Regions from separate parts of the Ensifer sp. PDNC004 genome, predicted to be linked through region 2. Evidence: predicted binding sites of a transcription regulator. Region 2 holds the regulator's gene; the other holds the start of a gene.

Region 1 (8,361 bases), 490 kb from region 2:
GTCGGCGCCGGCCTTCAGGCCACGCACGCGGTCCGAAGGCTGGTCGAGCGCGGTGACCATGACAACCGGGATATGTGCCGTCTTCGGGTTCGCCTTCAGCCGCTCGCAGACTTCGAAACCATCGAGACCGGGCATCATGATATCGAGCAGCACCAGGTCGATGGGCGTCTTTTCGCAGAGCGCCAGGGCGGCATAACCGTCACTGGCCGTCAGCACGTCGAAGTACTCGGCAAGTAACCGGGCTTCGAGCAGCTTCACATTGGCCGGAACGTCATCGACAACAAGAATACGCGCAGTCATATCAATTTTCCCGCCGCTCAGGCATCGCCCAGGTAGGTTTTGATCGTCTCAATGAACTTTGGTACCGAGATCGGCTTGGAGACATAGGCTTCGCACCCGCCCTGGCGGATCCGCTCCTCGTCGCCCTTCATGGCAAAGGCGGTCACGGCGATGACCGGGATGACGTGTAGTTCGTCGTCTTCCTTCAGCCACTTCGTCACTTCCAGGCCGGAAACCTCCGGCAGCTGAATGTCCATGAGAATGAGATCGGGCCGATGCTTGCGCGCAAGCTCGAGCGCTTCCATGCCGTTGCGAGTCTGGATCGTCGCATAGCCAGAGGCCTCGATCAGGTCGCGGAAGAGCTTCATGTTCAGCTCGTTGTCCTCAACAATCATCACCTGTTTGGGCATGTCGATCCCTTGCTGTCCATCGTCACCTTGCAAGTCTCCTCAGGACAATTAACGTGCGGAGCCGACGACTCGACCCATTTCCTCAACGTCAGAGATAGGCCTATTTGGTTGAAAAATAGGTAACTCCGCACGTAAAAACCATACGGGGACAAACCATTGAAGAGCGCCGACGAAATTGCAGTAGACATTCTCGCCTGGCTTGCCGGCGAGCCAGAACTCCTGTCCCGCTTCCTGGCGCTGACCGGCACGGACCCGACGGCGCTGCGCAACGCCATCGCCGAACCCGGCTTCATGGGCGGGCTCGTCGCCTTTCTGATGGACCATGAGCCGACCCTGATGGCATTCTGTACAGCGACCGGTACGGCGCCCGAAGACGTTGTGCGCGCCCATATGGTACTTTCCGGCCACGCAGGCTTCGAGGATTGAGGGTGGCAAACGCGCCGAGAGTTCACAGCATCACGCTTGGCAACCGCCCACTGATCGTCAGTGACATCGACGATGTCGTGCTCGAATTCATCAATCCGTTCAAAGCGTTCCTCAAGAGCTGCGGCCATGTGCTGCTGCCCCGGTCGTTCCGCCTGACCGGCAACATCATCACGCATGCCGACGAGCAGCCGGTGGCGGAGCCGGAGGTCAAAATCCTGCTCGACGCCTTCTACGGCTCGCAGGATCGTTGGCAGACGCCCGCCGCCAGAGCCGTGGAGACCCTGTCCGCATTGTCGGAGGAAGCCGACATCGTCTTTCTGACCGCGATGCCGCCGCAGCACGCCACGGTCCGCCGCGCGCTTCTCGATCAGCTTGGCCTTCCCTATCCGCTGCTTGCGTCCGAAGAGCCCAAGGGCCCGATCGTCCAAAAACTTCACGGCGGCCGAACCGTCCCGCTGGTCTTCATCGACGACATGCTTCGCAATTTGCGATCGGTGAAGGATCACGCGCCGTCCTGCCTGCCGATCAACCTCATGGCCGACTCGGATTTCAAGGCGCTCGCGCCGAAGATCGACGCAGACATTCGTGCCGTCGCCGATTGGCCGGAGGCAGCCGCGGCCATTCGCGCGCATTTCCGCGGCTAGCCCGGACCGGCTGCCCGTCGGCGCAAACTCAGCCCCGCCGGCGCTGCGCGAGACGCGCCTGGCGATCCTTTTCAACGGCGACAATTGCATTGTGATTTCCAATCGCGCCTCCTTGAGACTCGCTAGAGTAGAGCCTAAGGTCGCAATGTTCAATATTTGTTCCCGATATGCCCGACAGCGCTGCTCACTTTCCAGGCTTCTGCCGCGACTGCCTCAAGGAACAGGCGGCGTCGGTGCGGCGCTGCCTAGCCTGCGGCAGCCCGCGCATTCTGCGGCATGCTGAGCTCTATGACCTGACGCTGGCGCACATCGATTGTGACGCCTTCTATGCCTCGATCGAGAAGCGCGACAACCCGGAGCTCGCCGACAAGCCGGTGATCATCGGTGGCGGCAAGCGCGGCGTGGTATCCACCGCCTGCTACGTCGCCCGCATTCACGGCGTGCGCTCGGCGATGCCGATGTTCAAGGCGCTGGAAGCCTGCCCGCAGGCGATCGTCATCAAGCCCAATATGGAGAAATACGCGCGTGTCGGCCGCGAGGTGCGCACGCTGATGCAGGAACTGACACCGCTGGTGCAGCCGCTGTCGATCGACGAGGCCTTCCTCGAACTCAGCGGCACGGAGCGGCTGCATCACGATCCGCCGGCGCGCACGCTTGCGCGTCTTGCCCGCCGGATCGAGTTGGAGATCGGCATCACCGTCTCGGTCGGCCTCTCCTATTGCAAGTTCCTCGCCAAGGTGGCGTCCGACCTGCAAAAGCCGCGCGGCTTTTCCGTCATCGGCCAGGCCGAAGCGCTGGACTTCCTGCGGGAAAAGCCGGTGACCCTGATCTGGGGCGTCGGCAAGGCCTTTGCCGCGACGCTGGAGCGTGACGGCGTGCGCACGATCGGGCAATTGCAGACCATGGAGGAAGGCGACCTCATGCGCCGCTACGGCACTATGGGGCAGCGGCTCTTCCGCCTGTCGCGCGGGCTCGACGAGAGAGCGGTCGAAATCGACGGCGAAGCCAAGAGCGTATCCGCAGAGACGACGTTCAACGACGATATCGCGCGCTATGACGACCTTGTCACGCATCTGCGGCGCCTCAGCGAGCAGGTGGCTCACCGGCTGCGAAAGTCCGAGCTCGCCGGCCAGACGGTCGTTCTCAAGCTCAAAACCGCCGACTTCAAGATCCGCACCCGCAACCGGCGCCTGGACAGCCCTACCCGCCTTGCCGACCGCATCTTCCGCATCGGCCTGCAGCTTCTCGAAAAAGAGGCGGACGGAACGAAGTATCGGCTGATCGGCATCGGCGTCAGCGATCTCTCCGCCCCGGACCTCGCCGATCCGCCGGATCTTGTCGATCCCGCGGCCACCAGACGCGCTGCGGCCGAGGACGCGATGAACAGGCTGCGCGACAAGTTCGGCAAGGCGAGCGTCGAAACCGGCTACACGTTCGGCACCAGAAAACGCGATCCATAAGACCGCAGGCGCGCTTGCCGCAGCAGACACACCTCGCAGAGCGATCACGCAACCTTGATCGACCCCACACACATCAGGATGAATTCCTTAAAGATTGGCGACTAGGCTTGTCCGCCAAGTCACGTGTTGGGTTGAGTGTATGGTATCGCGTTTCGCTCTCACCGCCAGCGTCGTCGCACTGCTCTTGTCGCCGGCCACCGGTTTTGCAGGCAGTCGCGGGCCGCTGCAGATCATCGTCTCGAAGGACCAGCAATCGCTCGTCGTCTATGACGGGGACGCTGTCATTGCGACGTCGCCGGTCTCGACCGGCAAGGCGGGTCACACCACGCCATCGGGCATCTTTTCGATCCTCGAAAAGCGGCGCCATCACAAGTCGAACATCTATTCGAACGCGCCGATGCCCTTCATGCAGCGGCTCACCTGGTCGGGCATTGCGCTGCACGGCTCCAATCACGTGCCGGACTATCCGGCCTCTCATGGCTGCGTGCGGTTGCCGAGCCAATTTGCCGCCTCGCTCTTCAAGATGACCGAGCGCGGCGTGCACGTGCTGATCTCCGACCGGCAGATAACGCCCCTGGAGGTTAAGAGCGCCCTGCTCTTCCGACCGGCTCCGATCGACCTCCAGCCACCACTTTCCGACGTGCCACTGAGACCCGCGATCAGCCAGGCCGGCGACACGCCGGTGGAAGTGGCAATGCGGGAGCCACCCGGCGGCGCCCATTCGGCGCGATCCACCGAGGAGCCAATCCGGATCCTGATCACCCGCAGCGACGCACGCGACACCATGCGCGAGGTTCAGTCGTCCCTCGATTTCCTCGGCTACGCACCCGGTGCGATCGACGGTCATGCCGGGCCAGCGACGATTGCGGCCCTGCGCGCCTTCCAGGCAAGCGAGGGCCTCGACGGCGACGGCAAGCTGACGCCTGAACTGACCGACAGGCTTCTGCGCAAGGCCGGCCGTACGCCGCCGCAGAACGGCAAGATCCTCGTGCGGCAAGGCTTCAAGCCGCTCTTTGAGGCCGGGCTTACGATCGACAAGCCGGAAGAGGCACTCGGAACCCATTTCCTCCAGTTCCGCCACAATGAGGAGCAAGGTGCCGAAGGCAAATGGTTCGGCGTCTCGCTTGAGAACCACCTGCCCGCCTCGACGAGGAAGCGCCTCGGCATCTCCATGGAGGCCGATCCCTTCGCCTATAATGGAATCCAGCGCACGCTCGCGCGCATGACGATTTCCGACGATGTGCGCAAGCGCGTGGAAGCGTTGCTCGCCGAAGGCTCATCGCTGTCGATCGCCGATATGGAAAGCGGACTGGAGACCGGTCAGGGCACCGATTTCATCACCATCACCCGGACACGTCCGGGCGACTGATCCGCTCCAGACCGGCAAACGACACCCGACCAGCGTCCGGCCGCCGGTCGCGAGGTTCCAAACCTGCTCAGACGCCGCTCCACTGCGATCGAGCGGAACCCCTCTCGGATTACACCAGTTCGACGTCGATGACGCCCGGCGCCGAGCGCAGTGCTGCAGCGATCTCCGGTGAAATCCGGAACTTCTCGCTCAGCTCCACCTCGATCTCGCGCTGGCCGTTGTCCTTGATGACGACGAAGGAGACGAGACCATCGCCCCTGGTGTTGAGGTGCGAAGCGATCGATTTCAACGGGCCGGAATCGCGCACATAGACGCGCAGCGCCTTCTGCAGTTGCAGCGATTCTTCTTCGAGCGAACGCAGCGTCTGGATGCGCAGGCCTATGCCTTCCGGCCGCTCTTCGGCAGCCACCGTCATGACCAGCGATTTGCCGGGCTCGAGCAGGTCTCGATACTGGTGCAGCATCTCGGAGAACAGAACCGCTTCGAACTGGCCGGAGGAATCCGAGAAGGCAATGATGCCCATCTTGTTGCCCGTGCGTGTCTTGCGCTCCTGCTTCGAGGTCACGGTTCCGGCGAGCCTTCCGGCCGTCGCCCCCTTCTTCACCGAGCCTGCGAAATCGCCGAAGGTTTGTACGCGCATCTTGGCGAGCAGCGCATTGTAGGTGTCGAGCGGATGGGCTGAGAGATAGAAGCCAAGCACCTGGAACTCGCGGTGCAGCTTTTCCGAGGCGAGCCACGGCGTGTAGGTCGGAAGCGCAATGCGCTCCGGCCCGGTGGCGGCACCTGCGCCGAACATATCGCTCTGCCCGCTCGTCTTGTTTTCCTGGGCACGCTGGGCAAATCCGAGAATGCGATCAAGCCCGCCGACCAGTTCCGCCCGGTCATAGCCGAAGCAATCGAAGGCGCCAGCGGCAATCAGGCTTTCGAAGACCCGGCGGTTGAGAAGCTTGGGGTCGATCCGCAGGCAGAAGTCTTCGAGGCTTGCAAAGGCCTTGTCGCCGCGAACCTCGACGATGTGCTCGACGGCCGATTCGCCGACGCCCTTGATCGCTGCAAGCGAGTAGTAGATGCGGCTCTCGCCCGTCTGGAAATGCCGGAACGAGGTCTGCACCGACGGCGCGATCACCTCGATGCCCAGGCGCTTGGCATCCTGGCGGAAGTCGTTGACCTTTTCGGTGTTGGACATGTCGAGCGTCATCGACGCCGCCAGGAACTCCACCGGATAGTGCGCCTTCATATAGGCGGTCTGATAGGACACGATCGCGTAGGCTGCCGCGTGCGACTTGTTGAAGCCGTAGTTGGCGAACTTGGCGAGCAGGTCGAAGATCAGGTCGGCCTGCGGCTTCGACACCTCGTTCTTGACGGCGCCGTCGACGAAACGGGCGCGCTGCTTGTCCATCTCCTCCTTGATCTTCTTACCCATGGCGCGGCGCAGAAGGTCGGCCTCGCCGAGCGAATAGCCAGAGAGCACCTGGGCGATCTGCATCACCTGCTCCTGGTAAACGATAACGCCCTGGGTTTCCTTGAGCAGGTGGTCGATCTTCGGATGGATCGACTCGACCTCCTCCTCACCATGCTTGCGGGCGTTATAGACCGGGATGTTCTCCATCGGGCCCGGGCGATAGAGCGCCACCAGCGCGATGATGTCCTCGATGCAGTCGGGCCGCATGCCGATCAGCGCCTTGCGCATGCCGGCACTTTCCACCTGGAACACGCCGACCGTTTCGCCGCGCGACAGCATCTCGTAGGTCTTCGGATCGTCGAGCGGGATGCTCGCCAGATCGACCTCGATGCCGCGCTGCTTCACGAAATCGACGGCGACCTTCAGGACGGTCAGTGTCTTCAGGCCGAGGAAGTCGAACTTGACGAGACCGGCCTGCTCGACCCACTTCATGTTGAACTGGGTGACCGGCATGTCGGAACGCGGATCGCGATACATCGGCACGAGCTGCGACAGCGGCCGGTCGCCGATCACGATGCCGGCGGCGTGGGTCGAGGCGTGGCGGTAGAGGCCCTCGATCTTCTGGGCGATATCGAGCAGGCGGGCGACCACCGGCTCCTTCTCGGCCTCTTCCTGCAGGCGCGGCTCTTCCTCTATCGCCTTGGAAAGCGGCGTCGGGTTGGCCGGGTTGTTGGGCACCAGCTTGCAGATCTTGTCGACCTGGCCATAGGGCATTTCCAGCACGCGGCCGACGTCGCGCAAGGCGGCACGCGCCTGCAGCGAACCGAAGGTGATGATCTGCGCCACCTGTTCGCGACCGTACTTGCGCTGCACGTAGCGGATCACCTCTTCGCGCCGGTCCTGGCAGAAGTCGATGTCGAAGTCGGGCATCGAGACGCGCTCGGGATTGAGGAAGCGTTCGAACAGCAGCGAGAAGCGCATCGGATCGACGTCGGTGATCGTCAGCGCATAGGCGACGAGCGAGCCGGCGCCCGAGCCGCGGCCCGGCCCGACGGGGATGTCGTGCTGCTTGGCCCATTTGATGAAGTCGGCAACGATCAGGAAGTAACCGGGGAACTTCATGCGCTCGATGACGCTGAGTTCGAAGGCCAGGCGCTCGCGGTATTCCTCTTGGGTGTAGCCGGGCGCCATGCCGAGCCTCGCGAGGCGATCTTCGAGGCCCTCCTCCGCCTGGCGACGCAGTTCGTCCGACTCGGCGCGCTCGGCCTCCTCCGGATCCGCCGTCGCGCCGGTAAAGCGCGGCAGGATCGGCCCACGGGTCTTCAGCATGAAGGAGCAGCGCCGGGCGATCTCGAGCGTGTTTTCCAGCGCCTCGGGCAGGTCGGCAAACAGCGCCGCCATTTCCTTGCGGCTCTTGAGATAATGGTCCGGCGTCAGGCGGAAGCGGCTGTCGTCCGAAACCATGGCATTGTGCGCGACCGCCATCAGGGCGTCATGCGCCTCGTAGTCGGAAGGCGACGGGAAGAAGGCCTCGTTGGTGGCGACAAGCGGAATGTCGAACTTGTAGGCAAACTCGATCATCCGGCTTTCGTGCCGCCGGTCGTAGCCACCATGCCGCTGCAGCTCGATATAGAGCCGATCGCCGAAGAGGTCATGCAGGGCTTCGAGGCGCGCTTCGGCGAGCGCCGTCGAGCTCGTCTTCATGGCGACATCCACCGGACCACCGGATGCGCCGGTCAGCGCAATCAGCCCCTCGGTGCCGCACTCGGCAAGCCAGGAGCGGGTGATGCGCGTCGCCTGGCTGCCCTCGCCGCTGAGATAGGCGCGGCTGACGAGATCGACGAGGCGCGTATAGCCGTCATCGGTCGCCGCGATGAGCACGATCGACGGCAGCTTGGCAAGCTGGTGCCCATGGCCGCGTCGATCCCCCTCGGTCTCGTCTTCCATGTCAATCGACAGCTGGCAGCCGGTGATCGGCTGCAGCCCGTCACCGGCTGCCTTCTGCGAGAATTCCAGCGCTGCGAAAAGATTGTTGGTGTCGGCGATCCCGATCGCCGGCTGGTTGTCGGCGACCGCCTTGCCGATGACCTTCTTCAGCGGCAGGGCGCCTTCGAGCAAGGAGAAGGCAGAGTGGACGCGCAGATGCACGAATTGCGGATCCGTGCCGAGCGCCTCACTCGATGCTGCCTTGCTGTCGTCTGCCATTGTCGCACCCTGATTCCTGTCCACTCGGAAGGATATCCCGTTTATCACCCGCCATGTCCAGATTCCCCTGGCATGTCGTCCCCCTTATTCAATGGGGATGAGGCGCTTTGCGGAGGTGCTTGAGAGAAAATATCGACGCCCGCCTTCAGAGGCCGAGCGCGATGAA
Region 2 (8,361 bases):
AATTGGCGCGGGCATCGTGGCGTTCACAAGCATGGCCCGGACGGCATTTCATGGTTGGCGTGTACCGCCGACACTTCAACGAGGCTCACGGAGCGCCATCGTCCGGTTGCAGGGTAAACCCGCCGGCAGAGTTCGACAATGGGTGGAGTTCAGAAGCGGTTCAGAGAACGACGCCTCGCTTCGCCTAGCCGGATCGAGCAACACTTATCGGGCAACGACGTTCGAGCGGGCGTGCTGGCGCGCGTCTATTGACAGGCTCGGCGGCCGTCGTGTTGACTGGATGGCACGGGGCCGTAGCTCAGTTGGGAGAGCGCCGCAATCGCACTGCGGAGGTCGAGGGTTCGACTCCCTTCGGCTCCACCAAGGCAAACAGAATTGAGCCAATTGCCGAAGCACTGCAGGAGCGGCTGACTTGTAATCAGCAGATCGCAAGTTCGAGTTTCTCTGGGGACAACACTCGTCCCGGCCACCGCCCGGCCTTCGCGCAACAACGCCCGCTCACGCGCCCCTGTTTTCAGAGGCTGAACGGATCCCGTGCCGAGCGTTTCCCGCTCGGTGCATTGAACGGATCCGCCTTCTTCTCCTTGGACTTGCGGCCTTCGTCGGCGATGATCTCGTCGACTGCCTTCTGGCACTTCATCAGCTCTTCGGCCGCGGGGCCAGTGCCGCGCAGGCTGAGATTGGCGATCACGCGATCTTCGAACGCGATGGCCAGGCCCCGCTTGCGCACGAAGCCCGTCAGGAACTCGGCGTCGGTGACGTTCACGAACAGAAACTTTCCGCTCGCATCGCCAGCAGCGGTCGCCGAAGCGCTCCAGGGCTCGGTCTTGTCGAAGCGGAACGTCAGGTCGTATTCCTTGCCGACCTCGAGCGACCGCCAGTCGTCGCTGGCAAAGCCCATGTAGAGCGGCGACTCGGAGCCCTTGGGATAGAACCCGAGCCGCAAGGTGACGCCGCCGTCGAATTCCGACGATATGAAGCAGGAGCCCTCCATCGAGGTGTCGGATGCAACGGTCCAACCGTCGACGTCCTTCCACTTGATGATTTCGGACTCCTCGGCCGCGGCCGATCCCGCGGCGATCAGACAGCTTACCAATCCGACCAGCAATCTACGCATGCAAAACCCCCGTTTGCCCGCATTTTGATAGGTACCCGCGCCGCTGTCGAGGGTACCGAGCCCGATACCAGCAACATTTTAGGAATATTCACCTCTCTGCGGCAAGCGGACGCGCCCATCACATGGCGAAAGGATCTTTCGACGACTTGGTCTGGCCGCCACCGGCAAAGGGATCGTTGTTCGGGCCAGTGCCACCGGCGCCGGCAAAGGGATCGTTCGCTGCCCCCTGCCCGCCATTCGGGATCAAGGCGCTAACCGCCTCCTGACATTTGAACATCTCGCTCACCGCCTTCATCGAATCGCGCAGGCTGAGGCTCGCGACGACGCGTCCCTCGAAGGCCAGCGCCAACGTGTTCTTGCGAACGAATTCGGTAAAGAAGTCGGTGTTGGAAAAGTTCACGACGAGGGCCTTGGCGCCGGTAAGATCGACGCCGAATGCAACGGCCGGCCACTGGCGACCACGGTCGAGCTGCAAGGCGACGTCATATTCCCGCTGCGGCTCGATGGATTTCCAGTCGGCATTGCCGATCGAAAGAAACGCCAGGTTCGCCGACCCCCGCGGATAAAAGCCGATACGAAGGATCGCGCCTGCATCATAGCTCGTCGCGGCGTAACACGAGCCTCCCAGGGAAGGATCGGAACCCACCGTCCAGGCGTTGATCCGCTTCCAGATGTTCGAACGCCCATCTTCAGCAGACGCCGCTCCGGCCGTGAGCAACAGACCGAGCACCACCAACGACAATCTACGCATGCAATTACCCCACTTTCCACGCAAAGTTATCTTTTTTTGACCTCCTGTCGAGACGGTGAAGCCTCTTCCTCGCAGGGATTCTTGCGCATCCCCCACCCCCGACCCTAGAGCCGATACTGCCGGTGCGTTCTTCGCGCGTCGCAAGAGGAACGGTCAAGATGAACTCGAGGTGGAGCGGCTGGCGCAAATCAGACACAGCCTGCAGGCAAAGAGCTGTTGAACACGGCAGAGTGATCGCCATGCTTGCTGGACTTCGGAACGAAAGCACGGTTCACATCGTTACCCACCCTGTAGTGCCACCCCTTCATCAAGTGGACAATTCCCGTGCTTGCCGCCCTGCTTCTCGCTTCGATAGTCGCATCGCCCAATATGCCTGACGTCAAGCTCAGCGCCGCGACGGTGGATGAACTCCAGACCGATTTCGAACGGGCCGTGCCGTGCCATCAGATCGATGGACGCAACGTGTGGAAGGGCGCACTGGCGTTCTACATCCAGTCCTTCGTTTATGACGGCGACACACCCGTCGCGACCGACGCCGCCGACGCGGTGCTGCCGGAAGACAACAGCGCAGAGACGGTGAAGGAGTTCGAGGACGCCTGCTCGACCTCGCAAGCGACCTAAATCTCTCCTCATAGAGCCCCGTGATTCGCTCGAATCAGCTGCGCGACTGGCGTCATCCGGCGCGATTTTGGCACGCAACCGTCGCCGATAAGCGCCCTGCTCCCGCAAAAGTGACCGATCGGCACCCGCAGAAGCGGCCAATCGCCTGAATTCACGAAATTTTAGGCACTTGCGGAACACATATGGAACAGATAGTGTCTGTTCTTGATTTGTTTCACGCCTCTGGAGCGACGTGCCATGCTGACCCGCAAGCAACAGGAATTGCTTCTGTTCATTCACGAACGCATGAAGGAGTCGGGCGTACCGCCGTCATTCGATGAAATGAAGGATGCGCTCGACCTGGCGTCGAAGTCCGGCATCCACCGTTTGATCACCGCGCTCGAAGAACGCGGCTTCATTCGCCGGCTGCCGAACCGGGCGCGCGCGCTCGAAGTCATCAAGCTTCCGGAAGCCTACGCCGCCGGCCAGCAGCAGCCGCGCAGGGGCTTCTCGCCGAGCGTGATCGAAGGCAGCCTTGGAAAGCCGCCGGCGGCCGCTCCTGCTGCGCCGAAGCCCGCCCCGGTTGCCGAAAGTACGTCCGTTTCCGTCCCGGTGATGGGGCGCATCGCTGCAGGCGTTCCGATCTCGGCGATCCAGAACAACACCCATGACATCACCGTGCCGCTCGACATGATCGGCAGCGGCGAACATTACGCCCTTGAAGTGAAGGGCGATTCGATGATCGAGGCCGGCATCTTCGACGGCGACACGGTGATCATCCGCAACGGCAACTCGGCCAATCCCGGCGACATCATCGTGGCGCTCGTGGACGACGAGGAAGCGACGCTGAAGCGCTTTCGTCGCAAGGGCGCGTCGATTGCGCTCGAAGCCGCCAACCCCGCCTACGAGACGCGCATCTTCGGACCAGATCGCGTGAAGATCCAGGGCAAGCTCGTCGGGCTGATCCGCCGCTACCATTGAATTCCAGGCAGAACACCGAATCAAAAAAGAGCCTCGCCAAGGAAATTGGCGAGGCTCTTTCCATTTCGGGTGACCTGAAATCCAGATCGCCTATTCGTGGATCGTATATTCGCCGAGCTCGCAGAGATCCTGCGTGTCCTCGGTCGTATCGAGGGCCGAGCCCTCCTCGAATTCGAATCGCATGTCGTATTTGCAGACGTCCCGCCCGTCGGCAATGGTGATCTCCATGCTCTCGCCGGGGTTCAGGACCTGCCGACCGAAAACATCGTCTTCCCACTCATTGACGCCGACCGGCGACGTATAAAAGTTCGTCAGTACCACGCTGGTGTTGTTCTTCAGCTGGAAAACCAGGTCGTCAGCGTGCGCCTCAATAGCGGTCGCCGCAAAACACGCCAACGCCGTCAGGATCAGTCTCTTTTTCATTGATGCCATTGCCTCCGTTCTTAATGTTGACGGACGCTACCGATGCGGCTGATCTCAGCGGAGTCATCGCTCCCCCTCTACCGATTTCACCGAAGCGATAAGATCCGACGGAGGCATAGGAGACGTGGCTTGCGCGGACGTGGGGTCGCGAAACGACCCGCGCTGCCCTAGGGCAGAACGTCAAACCAACTTAAACGAGGTGAAAATATTGGAGGCCTCGCCCGGAACAGTAGAAATGCGAAATATCAATGGCTTGCGCGAGCGCGCTGCCACACTTGGCTGAAATATTTTCATTGAAAATTCAAAGGCGGCTGCCACACCCTGCCACACTTTTCTTACTCTGAATCGGTCCGCGGCAACTCGTCCAAGGTGAAGAGTGGCAATGCGTTGTCATCCCTTTGTTTCACGCCCTTGAAGGATGGATGCCGCAGCTTCCCGTCTTGTGTCCATGCCCGGTACTCGATGTCCGCGACGAGCAGAGGGTCGGTGAAGACGGCTCCCTTGCGCTTCAGCGCGACCGGCGGCCGCGTTGCCCGGATCGTGTCGAGCACCTTGCGCAGGTCCACCGATTCCTTATTGCTCCACCCGGTACCGCAGCCGCCGACATAGACGAAGTTGTCGCCCTTCCTCGCCGCCAGCAGCAGCCGACCGATGGCGCCTGGCATCGTCGAAGGCTCATAGCCGATGATCACGAAGGTATCGCGGCGCGCACATTTGATTTTCAGCCACTCCGGCTGACGGCCCGATCGATAGGGCTTGTCCCGGCGCTTGGCGACGATCCCCTCAAGGCCGAGTTCGCACGCCGCGCGGAAGAACTCGGCGCCGTCCGCCGCCACCTCCTCGGAGAACCGGATCGCGCCCATCATGCCGGCGACAATCGGCTCGAGCAATTGCCGCCGCTCGGACAACGGCAGCCACCGCAGGTCGCGACCGTCGAGACATAGCAGGTCGAAGGCATAGAAGATGATTTCGCTTGCGTCGTGCGCGCTGGGCTTCTTGCCGACCGCACGCTGCAGCAGCCCGAAATCTGACCTGCCTTGATCATCGAGGACGACGGCCTCGCCGTCTATGATCATGGGAGTGTGCCCGAGCTCGCGCGCCTCGGCGACGATCGAGCCGAACTTCGGCGTCCAGTCGTAGCCGCCCCGCGTTATCGCCCTCACCTCTCCGGGCTCGACATGAACCGCGAGCCGATATCCGTCCCATTTCACCTCAAAGGCCCAATCCGGCCCCTTCGGCGAGTTGTCGACGAGGGTTGCGACGCATGGCTCGACGCGCCGCGGCATCGGATCTGCTTGCGGCCCGGTTGACGGGGCTTTCTTCGCTGTTTTAGCCATTCCGCGTTAACGCAAGAAACAGCGAAAACGTCTAAGCCGCGCCTCGCCTTTGATCACCGTCGGCCGGCGGCATAAAGACGACGGCGACGCGCCGAGAGCCGCAGCGCGGGCAGCGCAGCCGGGAAGCGAGAATTGCAAGGGGAAAGTCGCGACCGCGCGTGGAAACGAGCGTCAGCATGTCGAGATCATAGCTCCAGGTGCACTCGCGAATAGATTTCAGGCCCTCGCGCTTGCCATAGGCACAGCGCGCCTTGAGGCGCCATCCGAGGCTGAAAGCTTCGCCAATTGTCTCGACCATTGGGTCGAAATAATATAAGAACAAACGAAGAACAACAATTGACGTTTGCGCTCCCCAGAATTCGGGAGAACCAGCAAAAGGCAGCACCGTGAGCGACGAGGGTACCGCGACAAGAAGATCGGCCGAGGGGCCGTGGGTTCACCTCTGCGAACAGCCCGGCTGTACGAAATGGGGCGGCTGGGGCTTCGCCATCGGCAAAGGCTCTTCGAACTGGTTTTGCTATGAACACAAGCCGGCAGTCTGGCCGCCGGCAAAGACGGCCTACCCCATGTCCGATCATAAAAACCTGGATCAAGGCATCTACATCGGCCTTGTGACCACGCGCGAGCCGATAAAGCGGGCGTTCGCCGGGACGGGCCAGTCGCGACGGCGAGAGAAAACTAGTGCCGCGGCAATCGCGCGCTCCATCGTTGAGAGCATCCTTAGAAACCACAGGATCGAGCGCGGCGGCGAGCCGGTAGACGAAGCCGAGATCATTGACGTCCTGACAGAGGAACTCTGGAAGGTGCCGGAGCAAACCGCCAAGGATCTCGTCGGGGTCGACGCCAACAAAAGGGACGCCGCCAAGGCCGCGATCACCCAGGCGTTGCTGGCGGCGCTGCTCGATCGATACGATTGCACATTCTTTATGCCGGAGTATCGCAGCATGGGAGCTTCAACCCATAAGGGGCGATGAAATGATGAAATTGACGGTGGTGGCTGGGGTTTTGCTGGCGTGCGGGGTGGCCAAGGCAGCGGAACCACTGATTGGCCGCGCATCTGTCGTCGACGGGGACACCATCGACATCGGGAAAACCAGAGTGCGCTTCAGCGGGGTTGACGCGCCGGAAAGCTGGCAGAGGTGCCGTGACGGGGATGGGGGAGAGTATCGGTGCGGCCATGCGGCGGCGATGGCTCTTGATCGGTTCCTCGCTGCTTCCCGACCGACCCGGTGCGAGTTAGCCGGACGCGATCGTGACCGACGTATCGGAACCTGCTTTCGCGCCGATGGGACCGACGTCAACCGGTGGCTGGTCGAGAACGGCCACGCCCTGGAATGGCCGAAATACAGCAAGGGTGCGTATGCAGACGCGCAGCGCTCGGCGCAATCGAACGGTTTGGGGATCTGGCGGGGAGAATTTCAGTTGCCCTGCGAGGTGCGGGCGAAGCGCTGGAAGCGGGAAGCGCGATGCGATTGAGCGTCACCTGAGCCGTTGAATCCAGTTCACGCAGCGATATCTAAAAACGTCGGATGAAACATCACCGAGGCATCGAGTTGGGTCGCGACCACCGCCAAATCGACCCCGAAGTAGGCATCGGCCATATCCGGTTCCGGGACCTGGCCGAATGGGAGATCATCGGCGCCCGGTGCGCGCAGTGCGGCTACAGCAACTGGCTTGACCGCTGGCAGCTTGCAAAGAAGTATGGCGCCGAAACGCCGGTCGCCGTTATCCGGCCACACCTGCGCTGCGGCAAGTGCGGCAATCGAGACGGCAACGGTTTGAGACTTGGTGCGATCAATCGCAACGCCTGAGAGGTGCAGCGAACTAGGCGGCGTGGCTTCTACTTATATTTGGAACTGTCAGGCATTTTAGACGTTCCTGTAATGCCGTGCCCCACATCCCCTGTGGCTTATCGGCGGGCTCCATATTTCCCCCGCAATGGAGCCCCTGCGCCTAGCGCACTCGGTGGCCTCGTCGAGAATGGCGGGGTCATTGTGGTTATGCATCGCCCCCGTCAATCTTTCGAATTGATCCGACCGCCTTTCTTTTTTGGCCATCGACTTCCTCAACGTACTCACCTGTTGGTGTGTTGCGTTGTCATCAATTCGGCGCATACTTCATCATCGCTGGGCAGTTCCCAGGGCCCCGACGACTGGAAGATCATCAAGCTTTCGCCCCAAGTACAGGAGGTCGCGCGATGTCTACCACGACCCATTCAACAACACTTTCCCCCCACGATATAGACGAAATCGACCACATCTTCGTGGACATGCTGCGCTCGCTCGGCCTAACGCGGAATAGTGAGGCCGCAGAAGCAATCGCAAGACGCATCATCAACTGCTACCAAGGGGGCGATCGGGAGAGCGGCGCTCTCCAACACATCATCGACTACTATCAATCGGCGGCGTTACGTCAGACACCGGCACAGACCAAAACTGAAGCGATCAATCGATGGGAGAATGAAGGTGGCGCTCTCGCACGCTTACCGCATGAGCGCTTACTGATATGGCCCGCCCCGCTTCATTCATAGGAGGCGTCGGTGCACATACCTCCAAAATTGGCAGTTCAACACCTTGGGTCTCGCGACGTTGCTTTGATACGGAGAGTTTTCAAAGCGGCATGTTCGAAAACTCACACCCACCACATCAGCAAGGATGCCGACCGACTAGCAAAGTTCATCTGCGATGAATTCAGGTTCGGAAACAGAGATGAAGCTTCCCTTCTTGAATGTGCGCTCTGGTTCGGCACCGCCCGTATTCCGCCGGCGACAAGGGACGTCTCAACCGTCGACACCCAAGTTGCTGCGACACGAGAGGGCAGAGATCGGGTAGGCCTGCGGAAAACCGGCGTGCCCAAAAGCCAAGGCTAGATACGCTCCCGAAAATGCGCCACCGCCACCCACGTAGCGGCCGGATTCGCGATTGGGGCCCATTTTTTTTGCGAAGGCAGGAACTCAATAACGCCGTCGGCGCTTCTCGCCTGTGGCAGCCCTGAGTCCCCCGATCAGCATAACGCCTTCACGATCCGCCCGGATCTGAAAGCAACGACAGTGCCCCAATGGCCTCGCTCTCCCCGGCGAGGCCATACTTTTTGGCGGGGACAGCTTTGCTCCTTTGAGGAAAAGCTTCTTTCCCGCCCACCCACAATCTGGC

What was found. The regulator LexA, encoded in region 2, represses DNA repair genes until DNA is damaged. The targets are predictions, from matches to a motif close to TGTTCNNNNTGTGTTCNG.
Region 1: a site for LexA is predicted at 1,906-1,923, ahead of JVX98_RS15435 (DNA polymerase IV). Genes of this name have one in related genera too.

What each region holds. Positions count from the first base shown of each region.
Region 1 covers NZ_CP070353.1:1,467,917-1,476,277, forward strand. The annotation lists gene JVX98_RS15415 (PleD family two-component system response regulator) at 1-300, opposite strand, end outside; gene JVX98_RS15420 (response regulator) at 318-689, opposite strand; gene JVX98_RS15425 (DUF3572 domain-containing protein) at 846-1,115, shown strand; gene JVX98_RS15430 (hypothetical protein) at 1,118-1,759, shown strand; gene JVX98_RS15435 (DNA polymerase IV) at 1,927-3,219, shown strand; gene JVX98_RS15440 (L,D-transpeptidase family protein) at 3,359-4,588, shown strand; gene dnaE (DNA polymerase III subunit alpha) at 4,698-8,195, opposite strand.
Region 2 covers NZ_CP070353.1:979,608-987,968, forward strand. The annotation lists tRNA gene JVX98_RS12680 (tRNA-Ala) at 288-363, shown strand; gene JVX98_RS12685 (hypothetical protein) at 515-1,117, opposite strand; gene JVX98_RS12690 (hypothetical protein) at 1,236-1,892, opposite strand; gene JVX98_RS12695 (hypothetical protein) at 2,193-2,489, shown strand; gene lexA (transcriptional repressor LexA) at 2,727-3,449, shown strand; gene JVX98_RS12705 (hypothetical protein) at 3,540-3,872, opposite strand; gene ligD (non-homologous end-joining DNA ligase) at 4,208-5,158, opposite strand; gene JVX98_RS12715 (hypothetical protein) at 5,596-6,183, shown strand; gene JVX98_RS12720 (thermonuclease family protein) at 6,188-6,685, shown strand; gene JVX98_RS12725 (hypothetical protein) at 6,763-7,020, shown strand; gene JVX98_RS12730 (hypothetical protein) at 7,407-7,739, shown strand.